DNA from 4 places in the Gordonia phthalatica genome. Region 2 is predicted to be linked to each of the others. Evidence: riboswitches for the same ligand, from Rfam matches in the RefSeq annotation. Region 2 holds a riboswitch; each other region holds the start of a gene.

Region 1 (7,213 bases), 900 kb from region 2:
GCGCACACCAGCCTGCAGGATCACGCGTACACGAAGTCGCACCTCGTGCTCGTCACCCTGCACGACGTCGCGACCCGCATCGAGGTCCTCACCCTCGGTACCTGGGAGCCCGTCGAGCTCGACGGCCTGCCGGAGCTCGCCACGCTCGGCGTGCTCGACGCCGATCCGGACGACAGTGACGAGATCTGGCTGTCGGCGAGCAGTTTCACGCAGGCGCCCAGCCTGCTGCAGGGCACGACCACCGGTGGCGTCGCGGTGATCAAGGCGACGCCCGCCGCCTACGACTCGTCGGACGTCTCCACACAGCAGTTCTTCGCGACGTCCGACGACGGCACGCAGATCCCCTACTTCGTCATCAAGCGCGACGACGTCGCATCCGGCCCCGCACTGCAGTACGGGTACGGCGGTTTCGAGAACGCGATGACGCCCAGCTACCTCGGCATCGCGGGCCGCAACTGGATCGCCCGCGGCGGCGTGTACGTGATGACGAACATCCGCGGCGGCGGCGAGTACGGACCGGAGTGGCACACGCAGGCGCAGAAGGCCGGCCGCCACCTGGTCTACGAGGACTTCGCCGCCGTGGCACGTGATCTGGTGGCGCGCGGTCTCACGACCACCCCGCAGCTGGCGGCTCAGGGCGGCTCCAACGGGGGCCTGCTGATGGGTGTGATGGCCACCAGCTACCCGGAACTGTTCGGCGCACTGGTGTGCTCGGTCCCGCTCCTGGACATGCGGCGCTATCACCTGCTGCTGGCCGGCGCGTCGTGGATGGCCGAGTACGGCGACCCCGACGATCCGGCGGAGTGGGAGTTCATCTCGCAGTACTCGCCCTATCAACGACTGCGCGCCGGCCTCCCGATGCCCGCGTTCCTGATGACGACCTCCACTCGCGACGACCGCGTGCATCCCGGCCACGCCCGCAAGTTCGTCGCCCGGATGGAGGAGCTCGGCTATCCGGTCCGCTACTACGAGAACATCGAGGGCGGGCACGGCGGCGCCGCCGACAACCGGCAGGCGGCGTTCAAGTCGGCGCTGAGCTACGAGTTCCTGTGGCGGACCATCGGCAGCGTCGACCCCAACTGACGGAGGCGGTGCGGCAGGCCGGTCGACGTCGGCGACCGGCCTGCCGCGCACGATCGGGTACATCGCGAACCCGATCAGCAGCGCGATCGCGTGGCCGACGTCGGTGAAGGTCACCGGATCCACGATCACCGGCGGCGCGAACGAGACCAGGCAGCCCGCGAGGTAGATCCACCGCCAGGGTCGCGGAATCCGATACGCGAGCACCCCGATCACCGCTGCCATGAAGTAGCTGACGCCGACGTCGACGATGGTCGCGAGGTCGGCGGGCGCACGGCCGTCGACGATCGCGGCGCCGACGAGACCCTGGCTGAGGATCGACGCGAGAACGTGTCCGCCCAGGCCCACGACCAGGAACCGCCACCAGCCGAGCCACCGTTCGGCGACGCCGAGGAAGACGGTGAAGCCCACGACGTAGGGCAGCCAGTAGGCGCCGTCGAGCCAGAACAGGCTCCCGACGAGCGCCCGGATCGGATGATGCTGCAAGTTGGCCAGGTTGGTGGAGCGGCGATCCAGGATGCGGTCGAGCCGCTCCGGCGGCAGGGTGTGCTGTGCGATCGTCGTCGCGAGCAGGAGCGTCAGCCACGAGTAGGTGATCGGCGCGCTGCGGATCCAACGGCCCACCGCCGCGGCGGCACGGCGCACCCATCCTGCTCTGCTCGAACCCGTGGCGCCGGTCACCGTCTCACGGTACGCCGATCCGGGCCGATCGGACGGTCCGCGCTGCGTGTTAGATTTGCCTGGTCATCCAGCGATGACATGCGAGGAAGCCGGTGCGATTCCGGCACGGTCCCGCCACTGTGATCTGCTCCCCGCGAAGCAGCAGTCAGACACTCGCGCATCGCTGATCCCCGGCCCGGGGCGGAGTCACCCCAGGGAGGAAATACCGACATGCGCGCCCCACGTCTGAAGGTCCTGCTCGCCACCGCGGCGGTCCTCGTCCCGCTCGTGGCCACCGGCTGCTCCAGCAGCACGTCCACCGACGCCGGCGCCTCCCGCGACTGCATCACGGACTTCGACGCGTCGAAGGACTACTTCCCCGACAAGTCGACGATCGAGGACGCCACCGGCTTCACCATCGACTATCACCGCTCGTACCAGGTGGTGACGGTCGCCGAGCCGTATCCCGGTGCCGAGCCCGCCAAGTACGTGCTGGTCCGGTGCGGTGCCCCGACGCCGAAGCTGACCGGCGACCTCGCCGGTGCGCCGACCGTCCAGACGCCGATCCGGAGCATGTACTCGGGCTCCACCACACAGCTGCCGTCGATGGCCGCACTCGATCGAGTCGACGTGGTGACCGGTGTCGCCAACGCCGACTACGTCTCGAATCAGCAGGTCCGCGACCGGATCAGCGAGGGCAAGGTCCGCGGCTACGCCGACGGCACCACCGTCAAGACCGAGGACGTCATCACCGGCCACCCCGACGTCCTGGTCTCCGCGGGCTTCGACGACCCCGCCTACGCCAAGATCGCGAAGGCCGGGATCCCGGTCCTGGCCGACGCCGACTGGCTGGAGCAGAGTCCCCTCGGGCGCGCCGAATGGATCAAGTTCTTCGCCGCCCTGACCGGCACCGAGAAGAAGGCCGCCGACACCTACTCCGGCATCAAGAAGGGCTACCTGGAGGTCGCCGAGAAGGTGAAGGGTGCGCCGAAGGTCGACGTCCTGCAGGGCAGTGTCTTCTCCGGCAAGTGGACCCGCCCGGGCGGCGCCAGCTATTCGAGCAACCTGGTCGAGGCGGCCGGCGGCACCAGCCCGTGGGCCGACGACACCTCCACCGGCAGCCTCGAACTGAGCCTGGAGACGGTGATCGCCCGCCAGTCCGGCGCCACCGTGTGGATCATCAACAACGCCGACATCAACACTCTGAAGGCGTTGTTCGCCGAGGAGCCTCGCTACCGCGCGTTCACCAAGGCCACCAGTAACGTGTGGAACTCCACCAAGGCCGTCAGCCCGAGCGGCGCCAACGACTTCTGGGAGCGCGGCGTGCTGCGCCCCGACCTGGTCCTCGGCGACCTCGCGGCCCTGATCCATCCCGAGCTGTACCCGAGCCACCAGTTCGTGTTCTACCAGCGCCTGTCCTGATCTCATGACGGTCGTGAGCGGGAGGAACCCCGCGCGGACAGCCCTGTTGCTGTCCGCGCTACTGATCGCGTGTGTCGTCAGCGTCGCGATCGCCATCGCGGTCGGCTCCGAGTGGATCCCCCTGCACGACGTCGTGTCCATCCTCGCGGGTGGCCACTCCGCCGATCCCGGCTGGGACTTCATCGTCCGCGAGGTCCGCCTCCCCCGCGTCGTGACGGCACTCCTCGCCGGCGCCGCGCTCTCGGTCGCCGGACTGCAGATGCAGACGCTGTTCCGCAATGCGCTCGCCGACCCGTACGTCCTCGGCGCCAACTCGGGCGCGAGCCTCGGCGTCGCCGTGGTCGTGATGGCGTCGGGCGCGTCGTGGGCGGGGTTCACCAGCGGTCTCGCGGGCGGCAGTCGGACGGTCACCGTGCTCGCCGCCGCACTCGGCGCGGCCGTCGTGCTCGGCGTCGTCCTGATCATGGCGCACTGGGTGCGCAACGCGGTGGTCCTGCTGCTGGTGGGTGTGATGGTCGGCGCCGTCACCGCATCGATGGTGTCGGTGCTGATCGTGTACGCCAGCACCCCAGAGTCCGTGCAGCAGTTCCTGAAGTGGGGCATGGGCAGTTTCAGCAACACCGTCTGGTCGGACATGTGGGTGTTCATTCCCCTCGTCGCCGGCACCGCGGTGCTCTGCTTCGCGACGGCCCGCTCGCTCAACGCCCTCCTGCTCGGCGAGAACTACGCGCGGTCGATGGGGGTCGACCTGCGCTGGGCACGGACCCTCACGCTCGCGTCGTCGGCCCTGATGACCGGCGTGGTGACCGCCTACTGCGGGCCGATCGGCTTCCTCGGTCTGGTGGTCCCGCACCTCACGCGCGGACTGTTCCGGTCGTCGAATCACCGCACCCTGATCCCCGGCTGCGTGGTGGTCGGCGCCCTGCTGGCGCTGTGGTGCTCCATCCTCAGCGAGCTGCCGGGCAACGATCATTCACTGCCGCTCAACGCCGTCACCGCCATCATCGGCGCCCCGATCGTGATCACCGTCCTGGTCCGCGGCCGGGTGGGAGGAGCCGTATGAGCGCCCCGTCGCACGTCTCGGCCACCGGACTCATCCTGTCCGACGTGGAGATCGGCTACCGCGGCCGGCACGGCGCCACCGTCGCCTCCGGGATCACCGCGCAGGCCAGGCCCGGCGAGCTGACCGCGCTCATCGGGCCCAACGGAGCGGGCAAGTCGACGCTGCTGCGGACCATCTGCGGGCTTCAGCCGTCGCTCGGAGGTCGGGTGGAGCTGTCCGACGGCACGTCGGTGGAGAGGCTGGGACGCACCGCGCTGGCCCGTCGGGTCGCGGTCGTCACCACCGACAGCGTCGACCCCGGGCGACTCTCAGCACGCGAGGTGGTCGGCCTCGGCCGCACGCCCTACTTGGCGATGACCGGGAAGATGAGCGCGGCGGATCACCGGATCGTCGAGGAGTCCATCGACGCGGTGGCCGGGCAGTCCCTCGCTGCCCGACCGTTCATCGACCTTTCCGACGGGGAGAAGCAGCGGATCCTCGCCGCCCGCGCGCTGGCTCAGGAGCCGGAACTGCTGGTGCTCGACGAGCCGACGTCGCACCTGGACGCACCGTCGCGCGTGGAGTTCTGCGACCTGCTGCGCACCCTCGCCCGCGAACAGCAGATCACCGTGCTGCTCTCATCGCACGAGTTGGAGCTGATGATGCGGGTGGCCGATCACCTCTGGCTCCTCGGTCCCGACGGAACGATGGCCGCCGGCAGTCCACGAGAACTCGCCGACCGCGGCGACATCGGCGCCACCTTCGACCGCGGCCGCCTCACCTTCGACCCCGACCACTTCGTCTTCAACATCGCGGAGGAGCGCTGACGAGGCGCAGGCTCACCTGTTCGACGCCACCCTCGCTATCACACCGATCAGCACGACCACCACGCCGCCGATCCCGACGTACATGGAGATCGTCGACAGGTGATCGACGATGCCGCTGACGACCACCTCGATGGTGGTCTTGGCCGCGCTGTCGGTGTCGGCGAGACGGTCGCTGACCACGTTGTTGGTGAGGATGCCGAGCGCCCAGCCGACGACTCCCGCGAGCACGGCGCCGACACCCAGCCAGGCCAGCACGGTGGCGCGCCGGGTCGCGGTCAGGAGCGCGAGGATCGAGGCGACGATCGCACCGATGACGCTGACCCACGCGAGGATGTTCACCAGCGTGCCGCTGTCCTCCAGCGAGCCGGCGGTGATCTGGCTCTGGTCGATCGTGACGATCACCGGCCCCGGCACCTTCACCGGGATCGGGAGCGGCGCCGACCGGATCACCCGATCGATCATCGGGCTGATGTCGAGTTCCATCATGTGCAGGTCGACATCGGGGCCGGGTGCCGTGAACAGCCACTTGTGCTGCTGGCGGGCCACCTCGCCGAAGTCTTCGACGAAGCCGTCGCTGCGCGCATAGTTGCGAGCGGCGGGCAGCACGGCGTCGGCCGCGATCCTCGATCCGGTGCGTTCCTCCACCGACGCGGCGACCTTGTCGGCGAAGTAGTTCTGCACCGAGGTGTCGTGTGCGGCCTCCGCCGCGGACGCCGAGAAGCCGCTCTCCGAGACCACCCGCTGTGACAGCCACATGCTCGGAACGGCGACGATCATGCAGACCATCGCGACAGCGGTGAACAGGCCGGAAACTACGCTTCGCACGGTGTCGAGGCTACCGGCTCAGTCGCCCAGGAGGTCGCGGGCCCGCCCGACGATCAGCGGATCCGGCTGTCCCACCAGGACCTCGTCCTTGCCGTCGTAGTCGTGCAGGCTGAGCACGTAGCGCATGGCGTTGATGCGTGCCCGCTTCTTGTCGTTGCTCTTGACGACGATCCACGGTGCGAAATCGGTGTCGGTGTCGGCGAACATCTGCTCCTTGGCCTCGGTGTACGAGTCCCAGCGATCCAACGACGCGAGGTCCATCGGTGACAGCTTCCACTGCCGGACGGGGTCGATCTGCCGGATCGCGAACCGGGTCCGCTGTTCCAGCGGCGTCACCGAGAACCAGAACTTCACCAGGTGCACGCCGTCGTCCACCAGCATCTTCTCGAAGGCCGGCGCCTGCTGCATGAACTGGTCGTACTGCTCGGGTGTGCAGAAGTTCATCACCCGCTCCACGCCCGCCCGGTTGTACCAGGAGCGGTCGAAGAAGACCATCTCTCCCGCGGCGGGAAGGTGCTGCACGTAGCGCTGGAAGTACCACTCGGTGGCCTCCCGCTCGGACGGCTTCTCCAGGGCGACGGTCCGCGCGCCACGCGGGTTCAGGTGTTCGTTGAACCGCTTGATGGTGCCGCCCTTGCCCGCGGCGTCGCGGCCCTCGAAGAGCATCAGGTGCCGCTGACCGGTCTGCTTGGTCCACTTCTGCAGCTTCAGCAGCTCGATCTGCAGCTTCCGCTTGGTCACTTCGTATTCGCGGCGGCTCATCCGCTCGTCGTACGGGTACTCCTCGCGCCAGGTGTCGACGACGTTCCGCTCGGGCAACGTCAGCAGGATCGGATCGTCGTCATCGTCGTCGATGACGGTGAAGCCGGTGGTGTCCTGCAGGTCGACGATGCGCTGCAGCGCCTCCCGACCGGAGATCAGGCTCAGATCGGGGCCGATGCGCGGTGAAGTGATCTCGGCGGGGAGTTCTGTCATGAGCGAAAGGCTAACGCGGTCCGGCCGGTTCGGCACGCCGAGCAGAACGGGCGGGACATCCGTCCCGCCCGTTCACCGTCTTCGTGCCCGCTCAGCGCAGGTTGACGCCGCCCCACTTGAGGCAGCTGCGGCCGGTGGTGGAGTCGTAGGCGGCAGCCATGCTGCCGAGGCAGGCCACACCGTCGCCGGTCGCGAACGCGCCGCCCGCGGCACCGGAGATCGCGATGGTGGTGCCTCCGTGGCGGCCCTGCGCGACAGCGGTGGAGTACGGGCCCTGCGAGTAGGCGTAGCCATGCCCGCCGTAGATGCCGCTGGCGAGGGCAGCCGAGTTGTTGCCGTTGTTCTCCGCGGTCGCGGTGCCGCCGGTGGTCGAAACCGCCAG
Region 2 (7,213 bases):
GAAGCCGCCGTCGGTCGCCCACAGGTTCGTGATCCCGCTGTCGGCGTCGTGGGCGCCGAAACCCCAGATCAGGATGGCGGTGCCACCGGCGATCATGGCGATGATGGCCGTGACCTTGACCAGCGTGAACCAGAACTCCATCTCGCCGAAGACCTTGACGCTGAACAGGTTCACCGCGCCGATGAAGAAGACGACCGCCAGCACCCACACCCATCGCGGCACATCCGGGAACCAGAATCCCATGTAGACGCCGAATGCGGTCACGTCCGCGAGGCAGACGACGATCATCTCGAAGATGAACGTCCACCCGGTCAGGAAGCCTGCGAGGGGGCCGATGTTCTCGGTGGCGAAGTCGCCGAACGAGCCTGCGACGGGTCGTCGCACCGACAGTTCACCGAGGGCACGGAGCACCAGGTAGATGATCGCGCCGCCGATCAGGTAGGCGATGAGGACCGAGGGTCCCGCCTTCTGGATGGCTTCGGCCGACCCGTAGAACAGTCCGGTGCCGATGGCCGACCCGAGAGCGATGAAGCGGATGTGCCGGGCACTGAGGCCGCGTTTCAGTTCCCGATTCATGCCGGTCACGAGGATCTCCCCTGGTCTGCGCCGGTCTCCCGCGCAACGGTGAGCGTCGGGACCGGCTGGATGACAGCGGCGCGACCGGCGGTGACCGATGTGCCCGCTGAAAACACTCGATTCTATCGAGCGGGGAACTGTGATCTGCGCCGCCGCACGAGGGCGATCAGAGGTTGGACTCCACCGGGTTCCCGAGGTCGGTGCAGTCGACGATGCGGACGTCGTCGCGGTTCTCGATCAGATAGTGGATCGCAGTGAGCCCGGCCCCCATCCGCTCGATCGCATGACGAATGCGGTCGGCGCCAAGGTACACCGGCTGTCCCGGGCGGCCGCCGAACGCCGCGCGGCAGATGACCGCTGGATCGTCGCCCGCCGCCTCGATGACGCGTGCGACAGCGACCTCTCCCGCGTCCGGACTGTCGAGGGTCTGCAGCACCGCTCCCGACAGCCTCGGGTGCTCGTCGACGAAGTCCAGTGCAGCGCTGGTGCAGGAGTCGAGGCTGTCGAACCACTCGGGCAGGTACAGCGTCGTCGACGACGTCTGCGGGGCCCGCACCACTCTCGAGCCGAGCGCGACGTACACCTCTTCGCATCCGCCCGCCCCGAGACTTGACACGCGGGACATCAACAGTGCGGCCGCCGGAATATCGTTCTCACCTGCGGGAACACGTTCGTCACCTCGGGCGACGAGAACGATTCCTGCGATGGGCGCCGCTGATTTCACAGAATTAAAATCATTGCCGATCGCCATGATGCCCGATTCTACTCGTTCCCCTACCATCGGAACTGCAACTGGTTCGCCCGGCCGAGATCACTATGGAGCCCCTGCTTCTCGTCTCCGGGCGTCGACGCGCAGACACCGCTGAACGACGGTGGCTGCCCGCGAAGAGGGAATCCGGTGAGACTCCGGAGCTGACCCGCAGCGGTATGTCGGAACGACCGCCGTCACACGCACTGGACGAGCCCGCCGCACGGCGGCCGCCGGGAAGCGACGGCCAGTAGAAGCGGGCTCCATTCCTGGCTCGCACGCCGACGAGCCCGAAGACCTGCCTGCTGCATCGGATGCGCCGCATCCGATGGTCGCCCACCTCGTGGAACCGGGTGACGGCCGCGACGAACACTCATGCAGGAGAGAAGAACAGTCATGTCTGACGACGAGACCCACACCACCACCACCGCAGCCTTCCACGCGACCGTCCCCGGCGTCGCCCGGATCGGCGCCAACCGTGAACTCAAGCGCGCCGTCGAGGCGTACTGGGCCGGACGCATCGACGCCGCCGCCCTGGAGACGGTGGCCGACGGTATCAAGCGGGACAGTTGGAACCAGCTGGTACAGGCCGGTTTCGACTCGGTTCCGGTCACCACGTTCTCGTATTACGATCAGATGCTCGACACTGCCGCGATGCTCGGCGCCCTGCCGGAGCGGGTCGCGACGATCAGCGACCCGCTGGACCGGTACTTCGCGGCCGCCCGCGGCAACGACCTGGTGGCACCGCTGGAGATGACCAAGTGGTTCGACACCAACTACCACTACCTGGTCCCCGAGATCGGACCCACGACCTCGTTCGCTCTCGACGCGAGCACGGTGCTCGCCGACGTGACTCGAGCACGGTCGATCGGGGTCCCGGCACGCGCCGTGGTGATCGGACCGATCACCTTCCTCGCCCTGTCGAAGGCCGTCCACGGCGCGGATGCCCCGTTGACGCGCATCGACGACCTGCTCCCCCTCTACGAGGATCTGCTCGCACAGCTGGCCGACGCCGGCGCGGAGTGGGTGCAGATCGACGAGCCGACGCTGGTGACTGATCAGGCCGAGGGGCTCACCGAGCTCGCCGAGCGCGTCTACGGTCGGCTCGGCGCGGTGCCCTCGCGGCCCCGCCTGCTGGTGCAGACCTACTTCGGCGACGCGGGCGACCGTCTCGCCGCACTCGCCCGCACCGAGGTCGACGCGGTCGGTGTGGACCTGGTCGCGGGCGGTGTCGACTCGGTGCTCGCCGCCGGGCTGGGCGAGAAGCTGGTCGTCGCCGGGGTGGTGGACGGCCGCAACGTGTGGCGCACCGACCTCGACCGGGCGCTCGCGACACTGCAGTCACTGCGCGAGCACGTCGGCACGCTGGCCGTGTCGACGTCGTGCTCCACACTGCATGTGCCGTACACCCTGCGCGGCGAGTCACAGCTCGACTCCACGCTGGCCGGCTGGCTGGCGTTCGCCGACGAGAAGTTCGCCGAGGTCGCGGCCCTGTCGCGCGCCCTGGTGCACGGTGCAGCGGATCAGGCGCCGCAGTTCGAGGCCTCGCGAGCCGCACTCGCGACCCGCGCCACCGACCCCCGACTGAACGTCGCGGCGGTCCGCGAACGATTGGACGCGTTGGAGCCCGCCGACTGGACGCGCACCACGGCGTCGATCCGCCGAGCGAAGCAGGACGCCGCCCTGAATCTGCCGTTGTTGCCGACGACCACCATCGGCTCGTACCCGCAGACCGTGGAGATCCGTAAGGCGCGCTCCGCACTGCGCGCCGGTTCCATCGGCACCACCGAGTACCGCGATCGGATGCAGCGGGAGATCGCCGATGTGATCGCGCTGCAGGAGAAGGTGGGCCTCGACGTCCTCGTCCACGGCGAGCCGGAACGCAACGACATGGTGCAGTACTTCGCCGAACAGCTCGACGGTTTCTTCGCGACGGCCAACGGCTGGGTGCAGTCGTACGGGTCGCGCTGTGTGCGGCCGCCGATCCTGTTCGGCGACGTCGCGCGCCCCACGCCGATGACGGTCGGATGGATCACCTACGCGCAGTCGCTGACCAACCGCCCGGTCAAGGGCATGCTGACCGGGCCGGTCACGATCCTCGCGTGGTCGTTCGTCCGCGACGACCAGCCGCAGGCGCAGACCGCGCAGCAGGTGGCTCTGGCCATCCGCGACGAGACCGTCGATCTGGAGCGTGCGGGCGTGCCGATCATCCAGGTCGACGAACCCGCTCTCCGCGAGCTCCTGCCGCTGCGGGCCGCCGACCGCGAGGCCTACCTCGACTGGGCGGTCACGTCGTTCCGCATCGCGACCGGCGGCGTCGCCGAGGCCACCCAGATCCACACTCACCTGTGCTACTCGGAGTTCGGCGAGGTGATCGGGGCGATCGCCGCGTTGGACGCCGACGTCACGTCGATCGAGGCGGCGCGCTCGCACATGGAGGTCCTGCACGACCTCGACGAGGCCGGGTTCGCGAATCAGGTGGGTCCCGGCGTGTACGACATCCACTCCCCGCGCGTGCCCGGCACCGACGAGATCACCGCGTCCCTGCGCGAGGCGCTCGGCGCGGTGTCGGCGAACCGCTTGTGGGTGAACCCCGACTGCGGTCTGAAGACGCGGCGCACCGAGGAGGTGACGGTGGCCCTCAAGCGGATGGTGACCGCTGCGCTGCTGGTCCGCCAGGAGGCCGTCGCGCACGTCGGCTGACCCGGCGATTCCCGTGGTTCCCGCTCGCCGTCGTGCGAGCGGGAACCCCTGCTTCACACCGGTTGCCGACCTACTGTGGGAGTCACGAAGTCCCCCGTCGACGGTGAGGAGAGTGCAGTGGTGCGATGGTTGTCGGTTCTCGGTGTCGGAGCGGTGGCCGCGCTGTCGCTGCTGCTGGTCTTCCTCGTCTCCCCGTGGTGGCTGTTCCTCACGGTGCCGATCGCACTGGTCTCCGCGGTCGGCGTCTACGACCTGATCCAGGCGCGACACAGCATTCTCCGGAACTATCCGATCCTCGGGCACTTCCGGTTCCTGCTGGAATCGATCCGCCCGGAGATCCAGCAGTACTTCATCGAACGCGACACCGACGGCACCCCGTACGACCGCGAGACCCGCACCACCCTGTACGAGCGGGCCAAGGACATCAAGGACGTCGACCCGTTCGGCACGCAGCGCGACGTGAACGCCGTCGGCTACGAGTACGTGCAGCATTCGATCGTGGCGCAGCCCGCTCCCGAGGGCACCCCGCGCACCCGCATCGGCGGACCGGACTGCACGCAGCCCTACGACATGGCGATGTACAACGTGTCGGCCATGAGTTTCGGCTCGCTGTCGGCGAACGCGATCCTCGCACTGAACGGCGGCGCCGCCAAGGGCGGTTTCGCGCACGACACCGGTGAAGGAGGCCTGTCTCCCTACCACCTGCGGCCGGGCGGCGACCTGATCTGGGAGATCGGCACCGGCTACTTCGGCTGCCGCACCGCCGACGGCCGGTTCGATCCCGACCAGTTCCGGGAGAAGGCGGCCCATCGGCAGGTCAAGTGCATCTCGATCAAACTCTCGCAGGGTGCGAAACCCGGCCTGGGCGGTGTGATGCCGGGGGCCAAGGTGACCGCGGAGATCGCCCGGATGCGCGGCGTCCCGGTCGGGAAGACCGTCGTCTCACCGCCCTCGCACAGCGCCTTCCACACCCCGGTCGGGCTGTGCGAGTTCATCGCACAGCTGCGGGAGCTCTCCGGCGGCAAACCCGTCGGCTTCAAACTCTGCGTCGGATCCCGCAGCGAGTTCCTCGGGATCTGCAAGGCCGTCCGGAAGACCGGGATCGCACCGGACTTCATCATCGTCGACGGTTCTGAGGGCGGCACCGGCGCCGCGCCGATCGAGTTCGAGGACCACGTCGGTATGCCGCTCACGCAGGGCCTGATGACCGTCCACAACGCACTCGTCGGGACCGGGCTGCGCGACCAGATCCGGATCGGCGCCTCGGGCAAGATCACCAACGGCATCGACATCGTCAAGCGGGTCGCCCAGGGTGCCGACTTCACCCTCGCCGCGCGGGCGATGATGATGGCGGTCGGCTGCATCCAAGCGCAGCAGTGCCACACCAACAAGTGCCCGGTCGGCGTCGCGACGCAGGATCCGCGACGCGCCCGCGCGCTCGACGTCCCCGACAAGACCGAGCGGGTCTACAACTTTCAGCGCCACGTGGTCGACAACGCCAAGCAGTTCGTGGCGTCCATGGGCCTGGAGAGCTTCGACGACCTGCACCCGTCGATGCTGATGCGCACGGTCACCGCCAACACCTCGCAGTCGTACGCGGAGATCTACGAGTGGCTCACGCCCGGCCGCCTGCTCGACGACGCCCCCGACTCGTGGCGTCAGGACTGGGAGTTCGCCAGCGCCGACGCATTCGTCCTCACCAGCGAGCACGTCCCGGACCCGTCGCGTCGTGCGCCGATGCACGGCGGCACCGACCACCCGCTGGCGGTGTGAGGAGGGCTCACTTCCAGGCGAAGACCGGCTGCTCCAGGTCGTGGACGCGGGTGTCCCGGCCGGCGAGGACCACCTCGGCGAACTGGTAGATCACCGCGGCCGTCGGCGCGTGGACGCGTCCGCCGGCGATGTTGAGGGCCACCAGCGTTCGCGGCGACTCCGGGATCCGACTGAAGACCGGCGGGCGACGCAGTTCATCGAAGGTGATGAAGAACAACTCGTCCACCTCGGCCGGGCTCGGCGCGACCGGAGGGTCGTCGTCCACCCAGCAGACGATCGGCGTCATCAGGTAGCCCGACCGAGTCTCGTAATCGTCCAGCACGCCGAGGACGGCCTCATCCCCGAGCTCGATACCGATCTCCTCGTGCAGTTCGCGCAGCGCCGCCTGCGTCGCGTCCTCGCCGGGATCGAGGCGACCACCGGGCAGCGCGAACTGGTACGAGTGGTTCCGCAGCGACTTCGGCCGACGGGCGATGTAGATGCCGCGGTCCACGCCCCGACGGACGACGGTGATGGCCACCGCTGATGCGCGGAGACGACCGTCGTCGTTGTCGATCACCCGACGCGTCCACGCGTCGATCCGCTCCTGTGCCTCCTGCCGCGTGATGTCCATGCTCTATCTCTACCCCGTCGGTCAGCCGATCTCGACGAGCAGATCCCCCGGCGCCACCTCCGTCACGCCTCCGACGGCCACCCGCTTGACGACGCCGCCGATCGGCGCAGTGATCGAGGCCTCCATCTTCATCGCCTCGATGGTGCCGATGGTCGCGCCGGCGGGGACGGAGTCCCCCTCGGAGACCGTCACCGTGACCACGCCCGCGAAGGGCGCGCCGATCTGGCGCGGGTCGCCGCGGTCGGCGCGTTCGGCGACGACGGTCGACGGCTCGACGGACCGGTCCTCCACCAGCACCGGACGCAAGGTTCCGTTCACAGTGAACAGCACTGTCCGCCGTCCCAGGTCGTCGGGTTCGCCGACGGCTTCGATGCCGACCAGCATCTCGCTGCCTGGTCCCAGCCGGACGCGGTGTTCCTCACCCGGCCGCAGGCCGTAGAAGAACTCCGTCGCCGACAGTCGAGAGGTGTCGCCGAAGCGCGCGCGGTGGTCGGTGAAATCCTCCGCAGGCCCGGGGAACAGCAGCCGGTCGAGCGCCCGACGCCGCTGTGGTCCCGGGCGGCGCAGCACCGCCTGGTCCTCCGCCGCGAGATCAGCGCTCGGCGCGGTGCGCGATCGTCCCCCGAGGACCTTGGTGCGTAGCGGCTCCGGCCAGCCCGCCGCCGGAACTCCGAGGTCGCCGGACAGGAACCCGATGACCGAGTCGGGCACATCGTGCGCCGACGGATCGGCGGCGAAGTCCTCGGCGCTGATCTGCTGAGCGACCAGAGACAGTGCCAGATCGCCGACGACCTTCGATG
Region 3 (7,213 bases), 2.1 Mb from region 2:
GGGGTTTGAGCCGTGACTACGGCTCAATGCTTTTGGGGCGGGTCGACGAGGGCAGCCGTAAGCAGCGCGTCCGGATCCAGTTGCTGATGACGTCGACCATCGTCCTCGCCCACGTGATCGGCATCCTCATCGCGATCGGGCTCGCGACCGTCGGCATCCCGGAACCGTCGTTCCTGCGCCGAGATCTGGTGTGGGTCAACTTCGTCGCGTTCCCGATCTACATCGTCATGGCACTGGTGCTCGGCGTGCTGGTCGGCACCATCATGACGGTCAAGTCGCTGCGATGGTCCATCGACGAGAGCACGCCGACGGCCGTCGACGTGAAACGCACCGTGTGGGCTCGTCGACGGCTCACGGCGCTTCAGGGACTGCTCTGGGCGGGTGCAGCGCTGATGTTCGGGATCTGGTACGGAGTGATCGACTCCGGTCTGTGGCCCAAGCTGGTCCTCATCGTGCTGATGAGCGGCATGGTCGTGATCGCGATCGTGAACCTGTTCCTCGACGTCCTGCTCCGGCCGGTCTACGCGAAGATCGTGCAGGCCGGTTACAAGGTCCGGGCGGGCACCGTCCGGTCCCGAGCGATCAACGCCTGGGTGATCGGAACCGGCATCCCGCTGCTCGGCATCTTCATCCTCACCCTGTTCGCAGCGGTCGGCGAGCGGGTCTCGGTCACGAGCTTCTTCATCTCGGTGACCGTGCTCGTGACGGTGGCCGGTGCGGTGGGACTGCTCGTCATGTTCCTCTTCTCCTGGGACGTCACCGGTCCGATCCAGAACGTCCAGTCCGGGATGTCGAAGGTCCGCGCCGGCGAGGTCGGTCCGGACGTCGATCTGGTGGTCTACGACGCCTCCGAACTCGGCGAACTGCAGCTCGGCTTCAATTCGATGGTCGCGGGGCTGCGTGAGCAGGAACGGATGCGCGACATCTTCGGCCGCCACGTGGGTCGCGACGTCGCAGCGGCCGCCCTGCGTCAGGATCCGGAGCTCGGTGGCGCAGAACGGGTGGTCGCGGTGATCTTCGTCGACGTCATCGGCTCCACCGCGCTGGCGACGCAGCGCACCCCGACCGAGGTCGTCGCCGTGCTCAATCGCTTCTTCCAGGTGATCGTCGAGGCCGTCGAGAATCACCGCGGCCTGGTGAACAAGTTCGAGGGCGACGCGGTGCTCGCGATCTTCGGCGCGCCGATCGAGCTCGACGACTGCGCGGGGTCGGCTCTCGCCGCGGCGCGGGAGATCGCTGATCGCCTCGACGCCGAGGTCCCGGAACTCAAGGCAGGCATCGGCGTCAGCTACGGGAATGTGGTGGCGGGCAACATCGGCGCCATCCAGCGGTTCGAGTTCACCGTGATCGGCGATCCGGTGAACGAGAGCGCGCGGCTGTCGGAGGTGGCGAAGGAGGAGCCGCGACTGCCGTTCGCGTCGGAGCGGACGGTCGTGGCGGCGGGCCGCAAGGAGGCAGCTCGCTGGTGTGAGCGGCGGGCGACGGTGCTCCGCGGCCGGAGCGAGAGCACCAAGATCTTCACACCTTCCGCGTCTATCGCTTGAACGGGCAAGCGTGTTCAATGCCACGTCCGACCGTAGACTCATCGACATGGTTGCAAAGGTGATCGGGACGCCGCTGAGTGCGAATGCGGTGAAGGTGTTGCTGCTCGGATCCGGTGAGCTCGGCAAGGAGGTCACGATCGCGCTGCAGCGCCTCGGGGTGGAGGTGGTCGCCGTCGACCGGTACGCGGACGCGCCCGCTCACCAGGTGGCGCACCACGCCGAGGTCATCGACATGACCGACGCGAAGCAGGTGCGCGCCGTCATCGAGAAGCACCGCCCGGACTACGTGCTGCCGGAGATCGAGGCCATCGCCACCGAGGCCCTCGAAGCCGTCGAGGCAGAGGGCATCGCGGAGGTGATCCCGAGCGCCAAGGCCGTCTCGGCGACCCTCAATCGCGAACGGCTCCGTCGCCTCGTCGACGAGGAGCTCGGCATCCCGACCTCGCCGTACCTGTTCGCAGGATCGCTGGAGGAGATGCGGACCGCGGTCGGCAGCATCGGGTTCCCGTGCGTGGTGAAGCCGGTGATGTCGTCGTCGGGCAAGGGGCAGTCCGTCGTGAAGGGACCGGACGACGTCGACGCCGCGTGGGAGTACGCACGGACCGGCGCCCGCGTCGACAACGAGCGGGTGATCGTCGAAGGGTTCGTCGAGTTCGACTACGAGATCACTCTGCTGACCGTCCGCGCGATCGATCCCGCGACCGGGGCGCTCACCACCTATTTCTGCGAGCCGATCGGTCACCGCCAGGTGGACGGCGACTATGTGGAGAGCTGGCAGCCGCAGCCGATGAGCCTGCCCGCCTACGACATCTCCCGCTCCATCGCCGCCCGCGTCGTGAACGCGATGGGGCGCGGCGAGTTCGGTGGTCGGGGCGTCTTCGGTGTCGAACTGTTCGTGAAGGGCGACGAGGTCTACTTCTCCGAGGTCAGCCCCCGCCCGCACGACACCGGCCTGGTGACCCTCGCATCGCAGCGGCTGTCGGAGTTCGAACTCCACGCCCGCGCCGTTCTGGGTCTGCCGGTGTCGACTGCGACGCGCGGTCCCGGCGCGTCGGCCGTGATCTACGGGCAGCACGAGGACAAGGGGATCGCATTCGCCGGCGTCGCGGACGCCCTCGCCGATCCCGATGTGGACCTGCGCCTGTTCGGGAAGCCCGAGAGCTTCGCACGACGACGTGTCGGCGTCGCCGTGGCGACCGCCCCGACCGTGGAGGGGGCGCGCCGCAAGGCCGGGCACGCCGCCGGCCTGGTGAAGCCGCTCCCGTCGAACCACGAGGACCGCGTGGAGCCGACCGAGATCAAGCCGGTCCCGACGCCCGCGCCCAAGCCAGCCGATGCCGGACCGGCGTCCGAGGGGCCCGCCGACGAGGCCAAGACCGAGATGATCGAGGCGAGCCCGCAGATCGCGCGACGTCCCGAGCAGCCGATCCGCCGCGACGCGCCCCCGATGCCGCGCCCGCCGATGCCGCCCGGCCCGCCCATGCGCCCCGCTCCCGCCGGTCAGCCCGGACCGCGCGGTCCCGTCGGCCCCGGCGGCCAGCGTCCCGCAGGTCCGCCGCCGCCCCGTCCGGGCTTCCCGCCCCAGGGTCCGCCTCCGCGCGGGTGACGACATTGTCGGCTGACGATCAACGGTGTTCGATGTGACCACCGCGCGGTCACATCGAACACTGTTGATGGTGGAGGTACGAGCGCATCGAGGTAGCCGCGGGCTGGGGCCGACGAACGCCATTCGGTACCGTTGACGCAGTCGTGGTGTTCGGGAAGCCGGTTCGATGCCGGCGCGGCCCTCGCCACTGTAACCGCCGAGGAAGGCGGTCCTCGCGTGCACTTTCACGGTGCACGGGCCACTGGACGCGAGTCTGGGAAGGTCGACCGCCCGCCGATGACGCGGAAGCCAGGAGACCGGCCACGGCGTAATGGTTCCACGAGGGTTTTGGAGAACTCACCATGCGCGTTGCCCTGTTGTCGACGTCGGACACCGACCTGATCTCTGCCCGAGCCAGCGGTGCCGACTTCCGCTGGCTCAACCCGTCTCGCGCCACCGTCGCCCAGCTCGGCGAGGCCGCTGCCGAGGCGGACCTGACGGTGGTTCGGCTGCTCGGCTCCGTCCAGGAGTACGCCGACGAGCTCGACGCGATCCGGGAGCATGGCAAGCCGGTCGTCGTGCTCGGCGGGGAGCAGACGCCCAACGCCGAGCTGATGGCGGCGTCGACCGTCCCGACCGGCGTCGCCGCCGACGCCCACCGGTACCTCACCGAAGGCGGCCCCGCCAACCTGCGACAGCTCCACGCGTTCCTCTGCGACACCGTCCTGTTGACCGGTGAGGGCTTCGAGCCGCCGGAGACCATCCCGACCTGGGGACACCTCGCACGACCGTCCGCGGGCGACGGCCCGCGCGTCGGCGTCCTCTACTACCGCGCCCACCACGCCAGCGGGAACACCGACTTCGTTCACGGCCTCTGCGACGCGATCGACGCGCGCGACGCCGTCGCCGTCCCGATCTTCGCGGGCTCGCTGCGCACCGCGTCGGACGACCTCTACGCCGAACTCGGCACCCTCGATGCGGTGGTGGTGACGGTCCTCGCCGCCGGCGGCAGCACGCCCGCGGCGGCGAGCGCGGGCCAGGACGACGAGGCCTGGGACGTCGCGCGGATGGCCGACCTCGACATCCCCGTCCTGCAGGGACTGTGCCTGACCAGCAGTCGCGCCGACTGGGCGGCGTCCGACGACGGCGTCACCCCGATGGACTACGCCAGCCAGGTGGCGATCCCCGAGTTCGACGGCCGCATCATCACGGTCCCGTTCTCGTTCAAGGAGATCGACGAGGACGGCCTGCCGCACTACGTCGCCGACTCCGAACGCGCCGCGCGGGTGGCGGGCATCGCGGTGAACCACGCCCGGCTGCGTCGCACCGCCAACGCCGACAAGCGGATCGCCGTCATGCTCAGCGCCTACCCGACCAAGCATGCCCGGATCGGCAACGCCGTCGGCCTCGACACCCCGGTCAGCGCGATCCGCGTGCTCCGCGCGATGCGAGCGCTCGGCTACGACCTCGGCGACGGCAACGACGTCACGGCCATCCTCGATCAGGCCGACGCCTCGGGCGACGACACCGCGGCAGGCGACGCCCTGATCCACGCGCTCATCGCCGCCGGCGGGCAGGACGAGGAGTGGCTGACCACCGCGCAACTCACCGACGCGCACGTGCGCGTGAGCAAGGCCGACTACGACGAGTGGACTGCCGACCTCCCACAGGACCTGCGCGACGGCATGACGCAGGCGTGGGGGCCGTCGCCCGGCGAGCTGTTCGTCAACGACGCCGGCGAGATCGTCCTCGCCACCCTGCAGGCCGGGAACGTCGTGATCATGATCCAGCCGCCGCGCGGCTTCGGCGAGAACCCCGTCGCGATCTACCACGAGCCCGACCTCGCGCCCAGCCACCACTACCTCGCCGCCTATCGCTGGGTGGCGCACGGATTCGGCGCGCACGCCGTCGTCCACCTCGGCAAACACGGTTCGATGGAGTGGCTGCCGGGCAAGAACGCAGCCCTCTCCTCGGGATGCGGAACCGACGCCGCGATCGCCGACCTGCCGCTGATCTACCCGTTCCTCGTCAACGATCCCGGCGAGGGCGCACAGGCCAAGCGTCGCGCGCACGCGACGATCGTCGACCACCTGGTGCCGCCGATGGCGCGCGCGGAGTCATACGGCGACATCGCCCGGCTCGAGGGGCTGCTGGAGGAGTACGACCGCATCAACGCGATGGACCCCGGCAAGCTCGCCGCGATCCGCGGCGAGATCTGGCAGCTGATGCACGCCGCCGAGATGCACCGCGACCTCGGCCTCGATGAGCGACCCGACGACGAGGCCTTCGACGACTTCCTGCTGCACGTCGACGGCTGGCTGTGCGAGATCAAGGACGCCCAGATCCGCGACGGCCTGCACATTCTCGGGCAGGCGCCCGACGGCGAGGCGCGGGTGAACCTGGTCCTCGCGATCCTGCGCGCCGCACAGATGTGGGGCGGGCAGAAGGGGGCGGTGCCGGGACTGCGGACCGCGCTCCACGGCGGCGACATCGCCGACCTCCCGCTCCCGCAGATCGACCAGCTCGAAGCGCAGGCCCGCGACCTGATCGAAGCGATGGAGAAGCGCGGCTGGGATCCCGCCGACGCTGCCCGCCTGCACGACGACCCGGCCGTCGCGGCGGTCCTCGAGTTCGCCGCCACCCAGGTGGTGCCCCGACTGAACAGCACCGTCGACGAGCTCGACGCCCTGCTGCACGCGCTCGACGGCGGCTTCGTCCCCGCGGGTCCTTCGGGGTCGCCGCTGCGCGGCCTGGTCAACGTGCTCCCGACCGGCCGGAACTTCTACACCGTCGACCCGCGCGCGGTCCCGTCGCGCCTGGCGTGGGAGACCGGGCAGGCGATGGCCGAGTCGCTGATCTCGCGCTACCTGGACGACGAGGGTGCCTACCCCGATTCGGTGGGGCTCTCGGTGTGGGGCACGTCAGCCATGCGGACCGCTGGCGACGACATCGCCGAAGTCCTCGCCCTGCTCGGCGTCCGACCGGAGTGGGACGAGGCGTCGCGACGCGTCCGTGAACTGACCGTCGTGCCGCTGACGGAACTCGGCCGCCCCCGGATCGACGTCACAGTCCGCATCTCCGGCTTCTTCCGCGACGCCTTCCCGCACGTGGTCGCGATGCTCGACGATGCCGTCCGGATGGTCGCCGACCTCGACGAACCCGTCGAGCAGAACTTCGTCCGCAAGCACGCCCTCGCCGACCTCGCCGAGCACGGCGACCGCCGTCGAGCCACCACCCGCATCTTCGGCTCGAAACCGGGCTCGTACGGCGCCGGGATCCTGCAGGCCGTCGAAGCCGGCTCGTGGCGCGACGACAACGACCTCGCCGAGGTCTACACCGCGTGGGGCGGCTTCGCCTACGGTCGCGACCTGGACGGGGTTCCCGCTACCGACGACATGCGCGCCAACTACCGCCGGATCCGGGTGGCCGCCAAGAACATCGACACCCGCGAGCACGACATCGCCGACAGCGACGACTACTTCCAATATCACGGCGGCATGATCGCCACCGTCCGCGCGCTGACCGGCGACAACCCGAAGGCCTACGTCGGCGACTCCACATCGCCCGACGCCGTCCGCACCCGCACCCTGCAGGAGGAGACCAACCGGGTCTTCCGCGCCCGCGTGGTGAACCCCCGCTGGATCGCCGCCATGCAGCGGCACGGCTACAAGGGTGCCTTCGAGCTCGCCGCGACCGTCGACTACCTCTTCGGCTTCGACGCGACCGCGGGCGTCGTCCACGACTGGATGTACGAGTCCCTCGCCAAGGAGTACGTCCTCGACGAGACCAACCAGGCGTTTCTGAAGAAGTCGAACCCGTGGGCGTTGCGGGGGATCGTCGAACGGCTCCACGAGGCGGCGTCCCGTGAACTCTGGGAGTCGCCCGATCCGGAGGTGCTCGCGCAGATGCAGCAGGTGTACCTCGACGTCGAAGGCGATCTGGAGGACGGCGCGGATGCCTGAGCGGCGGATCAGGATCATCGGTGTCGGACCGGGCGATCCGGAGCAGGTGACCTTCGAGGCGGTCGCGGCGATGCGGTCGGTCGATTGGTTTCTCGTCGTCGACAAGACCGGGGTCAGCACCG
Region 4 (7,213 bases), 1.5 Mb from region 2:
AGGTACGAATCGCACACCGCGATCCAGTCCTCTGCGGTCATGCATCGCGCGGCGCACGCCAGTGCGTACACGACAGGATCGACTGCTGAGGTCGCCGGCAGTGGGCGACCTCGAAATGGGCGGCAGCCGATCAGGTCGCCCGGTCCGCGGAGCGCTTTGGTTCTTCGAATGTGGAGATCGGAATAGCCTGGTGGCACCCACAAGCCGTGCAGTCTGAGTGCTGAGACGCATCCGAGGACACCGCCCGCGCGCACTGCAGCCGCCACATCGGCGTTGTGAAGCCGCTCGGCGTACCAGGCGGATCGCAGTCGCTCCAGGTCGCCTGCGGCCTGCGCCCTCCTGATCGCCGCATCGTCCAGTCCCAGCGCCTTCAGTTCCGGTTTTCGATGTACGCCGAATTCGCCCATAATGCTTAGACGCTGCGCGCGCCGACCCGGTTCCACGACGCGCCGAGCGGCTGCGAAGTCTGTTGCGGCCGGGCCTGATCGGCAGCGCAAACTTCGTCCCCGTGAGACCGGCTGCCGGACATATTGCCCGACAGTGGGCGTCACGGGGACGAAGATTGCAGAGAGTTTGAAACGTTCGGGATTCAGCTCTTCGCCGAGCACTCCGCGCAGACGCCGAAGATCTCGACGGTGTGGGAGATGTCGGAGAAACCGTGCTCGGTGGCGACGGCGTCGGCCCAGCTCTCCACCTTGTCGGCCTTGATCTCCACGGTGGTGCCGCACGTGCGGCAGACCAGGTGGTGATGGTGATCGGTGGAGCAGTGGCGGTAGCGCGTCTCGCCGGAACCGTCCCAGATCGCGTCGATCTGGTTGCTCTCGGTCAGCGCTTGCAGGTTGCGGTACACGGTGGTCAGGCCGATGGACTCGCCGCGGTCGCGCAGGCGGTCGTGCAGTTGCTGCGCGGACAGGAAGTCCTTCGCGTCGGCGAGGAGGCTGGCGATCGCCGCGCGCTGCTTGGTGGACCGCTGCCCGACCACGGGCTTCTGTGCGGTCACGGCACGGCCGCCGTCTGATGCTCGGTGGCGTGAATGACGGCGTCGACGACGATGTGGGCCACGTGGTCGTCGGCGAGGGAGTACTCCACTTCGCGTCCCCGGCGACTGCCGAGCACCACGCCGCTCTTCTTCAACACGCTCAAGTGCTGGCTCACCTGCGGCTGGTTCAACTGGAGTTCGTCTACCAACTCGTGCACGCACATCGGACGGTCGCGCAGCGACATGACGATCGAGACCCGCGCCGGCGAAGCGAGCGCTCGCAGCAGGTCGCTGGCAGAACTGTGCGCCTGCCGATCGGCGATCAATGACGGTGACATCACCGCGTGGTCCATCGCTGCTCCTTCTCCCGAGATACCACCCCATCCTAAGGGAATTGGTTTTCATTTGCCTTCGTGCTGGACCGCCCGCGTACCGTGGAATCATGACCGGCATCGGTGCGAAGGCCCTGCGGACGCGATGGTTCGTCCGTTCGCCGATCCCGCTGTTCAAAGCGGGTCTGGGATTCCTCTTCGGCCGGCGACTCCTCCTGCTTCAGCACACCGGCAGGAAGTCGGGGGAGCCGCGCTATGTGGCGCTGGAGAAGGTCGACCGACCGGCGAAGGACCGCATCATCATCGCGTCGGGTTTCGGCGAGAAGGCGCAGTGGTATCGCAACCTGCAGACCGACCCGAACTGCCGAGTCTGGATCGGCTTCGACCGCGCCCGCCCGGCCACGGCGCGGACCTTGTCGAGGGAGGAGTCGGCGGAGGTCCTGCTCCGCTACCGGCACGACCACCCGAAGGCGTACGCCCAACTCGCCGGCGTGATCGAAGAGTCGACCGGGCTCGGGATCGACGACATCCCGTACGTCGAGCTCCAGCTCTCCTGATCCCAGCCTCTCCCGAGCTCGTTCGACGCGCCGCACACCACCGGCGCCGAACCGACTACCCTGTAGAACGACGTGCGCGACCACCGTCGCGCACTGCTCAACGTCCCAACCCCCTACGTCGTGGAGATCTGTAAACCGTGGCTGTCCAGTCCAATGTCGATGCTGTCGTCAACCTCGCCAAGCGGCGAGGCCTGGTGTACCCGTGCGGTGAGATCTACGGCGGTACCCGCTCCGCCTGGGACTACGGCCCCCTCGGCGTGGAGTTGAAGGACAACATCAAGCGTCAGTGGTGGCGCAGCATGGTCACCTCGCGCGACGACGTGGTGGGCCTGGACTCCTCGGTCATCCTGCCGCGCCGCGTGTGGGAGGCCTCCGGCCACGTCGAGGTCTTCACCGACCCGCTGGTCGAGTGCACCAACTGCCACAAGCGTCAGCGCCAGGACCACCTGCAGGAGGCCTACGCGCTGAAGAAGAAGATCGACGACCCGGACTCGGTGCAGATGTCGGACATCGTCTGCCCCGACTGCGGCACCAAGGGCCAGTGGACCGAACCCAAGGCGTTCTCGGGTCTCCTCAAGACCTTCCTCGGCCCGGTCGACGATCAGGAGGGCCTGCACTACCTCCGCCCGGAGACCGCGCAGGGCATCTTCGTCAACTTCAAGAACGTGCTGACCACCGCGCGTCGCAAGCCGCCGTTCGGCATCGCCCAGATCGGCAAGAGCTTCCGCAACGAGATCACGCCCGGCAACTTCATCTTCCGCACCCGCGAGTTCGAGCAGATGGAGATGGAGTTCTTCGTCAAGCCCGGCGAGGACGAGGAGTGGCACGAGTACTGGCTCGAGGCCCGCTACAACTGGTACGTCGATCTCGGCATCGACCCCGAGAACCTGCGCCGCTACGAGCACCCGGCCGAGAAGCTGTCGCACTACTCGAAGCGCACTGTCGATGTCGAGTACAAGTTCGGCTTCGGCGGCAACCCGTGGGGCGAGCTCGAGGGCGTCGCGAACCGCACCGACTACGACCTCAAGACGCACAGTGAGGCGTCGGGCGAGGACCTCATCTACTTCGATCAGGCCAGCGGTGAGAAGTACACGCCGTATGTGATCGAGCCCGCAGCCGGCCTCGGCCGGTCGATGATGGCCTTCCTCTGCGACGCCTACACCGAGGAGCAGGTGCCGAACGCCAAGGGCGGCACCGACACCCGCACCATGCTGAAGCTCGATCGCCGCCTCGCGCCGGTCAAGGCCGCGGTTCTGCCGCTCTCGCGCAACGAGAAGCTGTCGCCGAAGGCCCGCGACCTCGCCGCCGAGCTCCGCAAGCACTGGAACGTCGACTTCGATGACGCCCAGGGCATCGGCAAGCGCTACCGCCGCCAGGACGAGATCGGCACGCCGTTCTGCGTCACCGTCGACTTCGACACGCTCGACGACCAGGCCGTCACCATCCGTGAGCGCGACACCATGAGCCAGGAGCGCGTCGCCCTCGACAAGGTTGTCGAGTACCTCGGCGGCAAGCTGATCGGCTGCTGACCGCAACGACTCGAAACCCCCGCAACGGTTCGTCAGAACGGTTGCGGGGGTTCGTCGTCTGAGTGCTACCGCAGCGCGGCGACGATCCCTTCGCCGCCGTCCCACGACGCGATCAGGCGGGCGCTGCCGGAGACGGGGGAGCTGAGGTCGTCGCTGAAGGCGAGGGCCTGCGTCGCGGCGTCGCCCTCCACGCGGAGTCGGATCGGGTTGTCGCGCGGGACCACGGTGCCGTCGGCCATCCGGACCTCGAGGGACGCCTGCGGCTGCTCGCCGCGCAGCGCCCGGGTGTAGCAGTCGACGGCGACGGGGTCGGCGGCCGCCTCGTACACCCAGCGGTCGCCGAGGACCGAGTGCTTCATCGTCGCGATGAGGTACTCGTCGGCGCCCGGCAGCGGGGCCGCGCGATAGGTGACCGGGATGTGCAGCGGGCGACCGGCGCGCTCCACCAGCAGTCCCTCGACGCCCACTTCGCCGTCGGGGTCGTCGAACCGGTAGCCGCCGAGCATCTCGACCTCGCCGGCCTCGCCCCACGGGACGCTGTCGAGGTACTCGGTGACGAGTTCGAGTTTGGTCGGGGTGATCGTCGCCTGATGAAGCAGTGCCATGGGATGAGAGTCTACGACGCGGCCGCCCACCGAGGCTGATCTAATGGGCACCGAACCGCACCCGACACGCTCCACCGGAAGGACCGTCCGTGAATCCCAAACTCATCATGATCTTGAGCGGCGTGCTGATGATCATCGCCGCCGGAATGATGGTGGGCAAAGGAGAGTGGACGATGATGGCCGTCGTGCTGCCGATCTGGTTCGCGATCCTCGGCATCTGGTGGTACCGCGAACGCACCCGCGAGTAACCGGGCGGGATTCTCCTCGGCCGCGACCGCCGGATATGATGGCCCCGCCAGCGCACCCGATTCGTCGGGTAGGGAATCCGGTGGGAATCCGGGACTGACGCGCAGCGGTGAGAGCGACGCTCCGGGCACATGTCACTGGATTGCATCTGGGAAGACGTCCGACAGCGGTAGACCTCGAGTCCGAAGACCTGCTGGCTCGCGCGGGCCCAGAACCCCGCGGGATCGCAGACGAGCTTCGCGTTCTACAGCTCGCGGCCCGAAGGACACCATGCAGTACCACTCTCGCCGTGCGCTGATCGGCGCCGCGGCTCTCTCCAGTTCCATCGCCCTGCTCGTCGGCTGCGGATCGGCCGACGACCCGTCCACCACCCCGGCCGTCGCCGGCTACCCGGTATCGCTGGTCGACTGCGGCCAGACGGTCACCGTGGACGCGCCGCCCCGGCGCATCGTCTCCCTGAACCAGGGGACCACCGAAGCGCTGCTGTCGCTGGGACTCGGCGATCGGATGGCGGGCACCGCCACATGGACCGACCCGATCCTGCCGTCGCTCGCGGCCGAGAACGCGAAGGTCAAGCGCATCTCCGACGACTGGCCGTCGTTCGAGTCGGTGCTCGCCGAAGAGCCGGACCTGGTGACCGCCTCGTTCACGTCCACTTTCGACAAGGGCGGCACCGCGCCCCGCGCACGCTTCACCGAGCTCGGCGTCCCCACCTACCTAGCGCCCTCTGACTGTGAGGGGAAGCAGTCCGACACCGGCGGCGACGGGACCCGCACCTCCGCGTTCACGATGGACCTGGTCTACAAGGAGATCACGCAGCTCGGAGCCCTGACCGGAACCGCGGACCGTGCCGCCGAGGTCGTCGCCGGACTGAAGGAACGCATCAGGGCAGCGGCCGCCTCGACGCACGCGCAGGGCACCACTGTCCTGTACTGGTTCTCGGACTCGGAGTCGCCGTACATCGCGGGTTGCTGCGGTGCGCCCGGCGTCATCACCCGCGAGCTCGGCCTCACCAACGTCTTCGACGACACGCACGCCGAATGGCCGCAGATCAGTTGGGAGGAGGTCGCCGCCCGCAACCCGCAGGTCCTGGTGATCGGCGACCTGACGCGGGACATCCAGTCCGGTGAGTCGGCGCGCACGAAGATCGCGTTCCTGGAGTCCAACCCGGTCACCCGGGAAATGGATGCGGTGAAGAACAAGCGGTACATCATCGCGGCCGGCGCGGAGCTGAACCCGTCGCTGCGCACCGCCTACGGGGTCGAGAACGTGGCCGACGGGTTGACGAAGCTCGGTTTGAGCAAGTGACGGTGATCCGGACGCGGCCCGCCGCAGTCGCCGGGCTCTGGCTCGGCGGTCTGCTGCTGCTCTTGCTGTCGATCGGCTTCGCGATCACCATCGGGCCGTCGAGCCTGGGACTGTCGGACGTGGTGCGGTCGGTGCGGGCCGAGGTGTTCGGCGGCGATTCGGGGCTGTCGAAACTGCATGAGTCGATCATCTGGCGACTGCGCCTGCCGCAGTCGGTGCTGGCCGCCGTTTGCGGCGCCGGACTCGCGGTGTGCGGTGGCGTCCTGCAGTCGCTGCTGCGCAATCCACTCGCCGACCCGTTCGTCCTCGGAGTCTCGTCGGGAGCATCGGTGGGCGCGGTGTCGGTGATCCTCCTCGGCGTGGGTGCCGGTGTCATCGGCATGGCGGGCGGCGCCTTCCTCGGTGCGGTCGCCGCCTTCGCCGTGGTGCTGGTGCTGGCCCGGCTCGCGGGCGGCACCACCGATCGCGTCGTGCTCGCGGGCATCGCGGCCACCCAACTGTTCTCGGCGCTGACCTCGTTCATCGTGTACTCGTCGGCCGACGCCGAACAGACGCGCAGCGTGCTGTTCTGGTTGCTCGGCTCGCTGTCGTCGCCGTCGTGGACGGAGGTGGCCGTCTGCGGTGCGGCGACGGCGATCGGGCTCGTGGTGTGCGTCCTGACCGCGGGGGCGCTCGACGCGTTCTCGTTCGGGAACGACGCGGCCGCGGCCCTCGGCATCGACGTCACCCGCATCCGGCTGGTCCTGCTGACGGTCACCGCGCTGATGACGGCGGTCATCGTCAGCGTGTCCGGCGCGATCGGGTTCGTCGGCCTGGTGCTGCCGCACGCGGCCCGGGCGGTGGTCGGCGTGCGGCATCGGGTCATGATGCCGACGCTGGCGATCATGGGAGCGCTGTTCCTGGTGTGGGCGGATGTCGTGGGGCGCGTGGTGATCGCGCCGCGCGAACTCCCGATCGGCGTGATCACCGCGATCGTCGGCGTGCCGATGTTCGTGCTGGTCCTCATCAGGCAGGGGCGTCGATGAACCTGCAGGCGTGCGAGGTCGGCTGGGACCTGGGGCGACGGACCATCCTGTCGGGGGTGAACATCGACGTGGCGCCCGGTGAGATCGTCGGGCTGATCGGGCCGAACGGGTCGGGGAAGTCGTCGCTGCTGCGGCTCCTCGCCGGTCTGCGACGACCGACGCGGGGGACCGTGTCGCTCGACGGCGTCGCCATCGGTGCGCTGCCGCGGCGCGCCGTCGCACAACGCATCGCCGTCGTCGAACAGGCCGCGGTCACCGACCAGAACCCCACCGTTCTCGACGTGCTGGAACTGGGTCGGACGCCGCACCGGAGGTCGTGGAGCGCCGGATCCAGGCGGGACGCGGAGATCATCGGAGCCGTCTCCCGCGACACCGAGATCGAGAGTCTGCTCGACGCGCAGTACAACGCGTTGTCCGGCGGGGAACGACAGCGGGTGCAGATCGCGCGGGCCTTCGTGCAGGAACCGCGGGTCATGCTCCTCGACGAGCCGACCAATCACCTCGACATCAAGTATCAGCTGAGCCTGCTGGAACTGGTGTCCGCGCACGTCCGCCGGACCGACGCCTCGGCGGTCATCGCGCTGCACGACCTCAACCTCGCCGCCATGTTCTGCGACCGGGTCGTCGTCCTC

Evidence for each region. Region 2 has a riboswitch for cobalamin ahead of metE (5-methyltetrahydropteroyltriglutamate--homocysteine S-methyltransferase). Riboswitches for the same ligand answer to the same signal wherever they lie in the genome.
Region 1: it holds a riboswitch for cobalamin, as region 2 does, so the genes downstream of both, ACH46_RS02550 (ABC transporter substrate-binding protein) here and metE (5-methyltetrahydropteroyltriglutamate--homocysteine S-methyltransferase) in region 2, are expected to answer to the same signal.
Region 3: it holds a riboswitch for cobalamin, as region 2 does, so the genes downstream of both, ACH46_RS17975 (cobaltochelatase subunit CobN) here and metE (5-methyltetrahydropteroyltriglutamate--homocysteine S-methyltransferase) in region 2, are expected to answer to the same signal.
Region 4: it holds a riboswitch for cobalamin, as region 2 does, so the genes downstream of both, ACH46_RS13645 (ABC transporter substrate-binding protein) here and metE (5-methyltetrahydropteroyltriglutamate--homocysteine S-methyltransferase) in region 2, are expected to answer to the same signal.

The regions. Positions count from the first base shown of each region.
Region 1 is NZ_CP011853.1:546,950-554,162, reverse strand. It holds gene ACH46_RS02555 (prolyl oligopeptidase family serine peptidase) at 1-1,083, shown strand, start outside; partial or broken gene ACH46_RS21840 (rhomboid-like protein) at 1,180-1,704, opposite strand; cobalamin riboswitch at 1,802-1,936, shown strand; gene ACH46_RS02550 (ABC transporter substrate-binding protein) at 1,972-3,162, shown strand; gene ACH46_RS02545 (iron ABC transporter permease) at 3,167-4,225, shown strand; gene ACH46_RS02540 (ABC transporter ATP-binding protein) at 4,222-5,031, shown strand; gene ACH46_RS02535 (hypothetical protein) at 5,044-5,856, opposite strand; gene ppk2 (polyphosphate kinase 2) at 5,875-6,831, opposite strand; gene ACH46_RS02525 (DUF6764 family protein) at 6,923-7,213, opposite strand, start outside.
Region 2 is NZ_CP011853.1:1,443,971-1,451,183, reverse strand. It holds gene ACH46_RS06745 (amino acid permease) at 1-576, opposite strand, end outside; gene ACH46_RS06740 (glycosyltransferase family protein) at 743-1,327, opposite strand; cobalamin riboswitch at 1,439-1,644, shown strand; gene metE (5-methyltetrahydropteroyltriglutamate--homocysteine S-methyltransferase) at 1,721-4,027, shown strand; gene ACH46_RS06730 (FMN-binding glutamate synthase family protein) at 4,145-5,800, shown strand; gene ACH46_RS06725 (NUDIX hydrolase) at 5,808-6,413, opposite strand; gene ACH46_RS06720 (pyruvate carboxylase) at 6,435-7,213, opposite strand, start outside.
Region 3 is NZ_CP011853.1:3,810,306-3,817,518, reverse strand. It holds gene ACH46_RS17985 (adenylate/guanylate cyclase domain-containing protein) at 27-1,544, shown strand; gene purT (formate-dependent phosphoribosylglycinamide formyltransferase) at 1,591-3,150, shown strand; cobalamin riboswitch at 3,278-3,469, shown strand; gene ACH46_RS17975 (cobaltochelatase subunit CobN) at 3,492-7,091, shown strand; gene cobF (precorrin-6A synthase (deacetylating)) at 7,084-7,213, shown strand, end outside.
Region 4 is NZ_CP011853.1:2,941,268-2,948,480, reverse strand. It holds gene ACH46_RS21490 (hypothetical protein) at 1-407, opposite strand, end outside; gene ACH46_RS13670 (Fur family transcriptional regulator) at 590-1,000, opposite strand; gene ACH46_RS13665 (ArsR/SmtB family transcription factor) at 997-1,332, opposite strand; gene ACH46_RS13660 (nitroreductase family deazaflavin-dependent oxidoreductase) at 1,422-1,868, shown strand; gene ACH46_RS13655 (glycine--tRNA ligase) at 2,006-3,397, shown strand; gene ACH46_RS13650 (maltokinase N-terminal cap-like domain-containing protein) at 3,463-4,002, opposite strand; gene ACH46_RS21485 (hypothetical protein) at 4,092-4,250, shown strand; cobalamin riboswitch at 4,282-4,460, shown strand; gene ACH46_RS13645 (ABC transporter substrate-binding protein) at 4,519-5,556, shown strand; gene ACH46_RS13640 (FecCD family ABC transporter permease) at 5,562-6,581, shown strand; gene ACH46_RS13635 (ABC transporter ATP-binding protein) at 6,578-7,213, shown strand, end outside.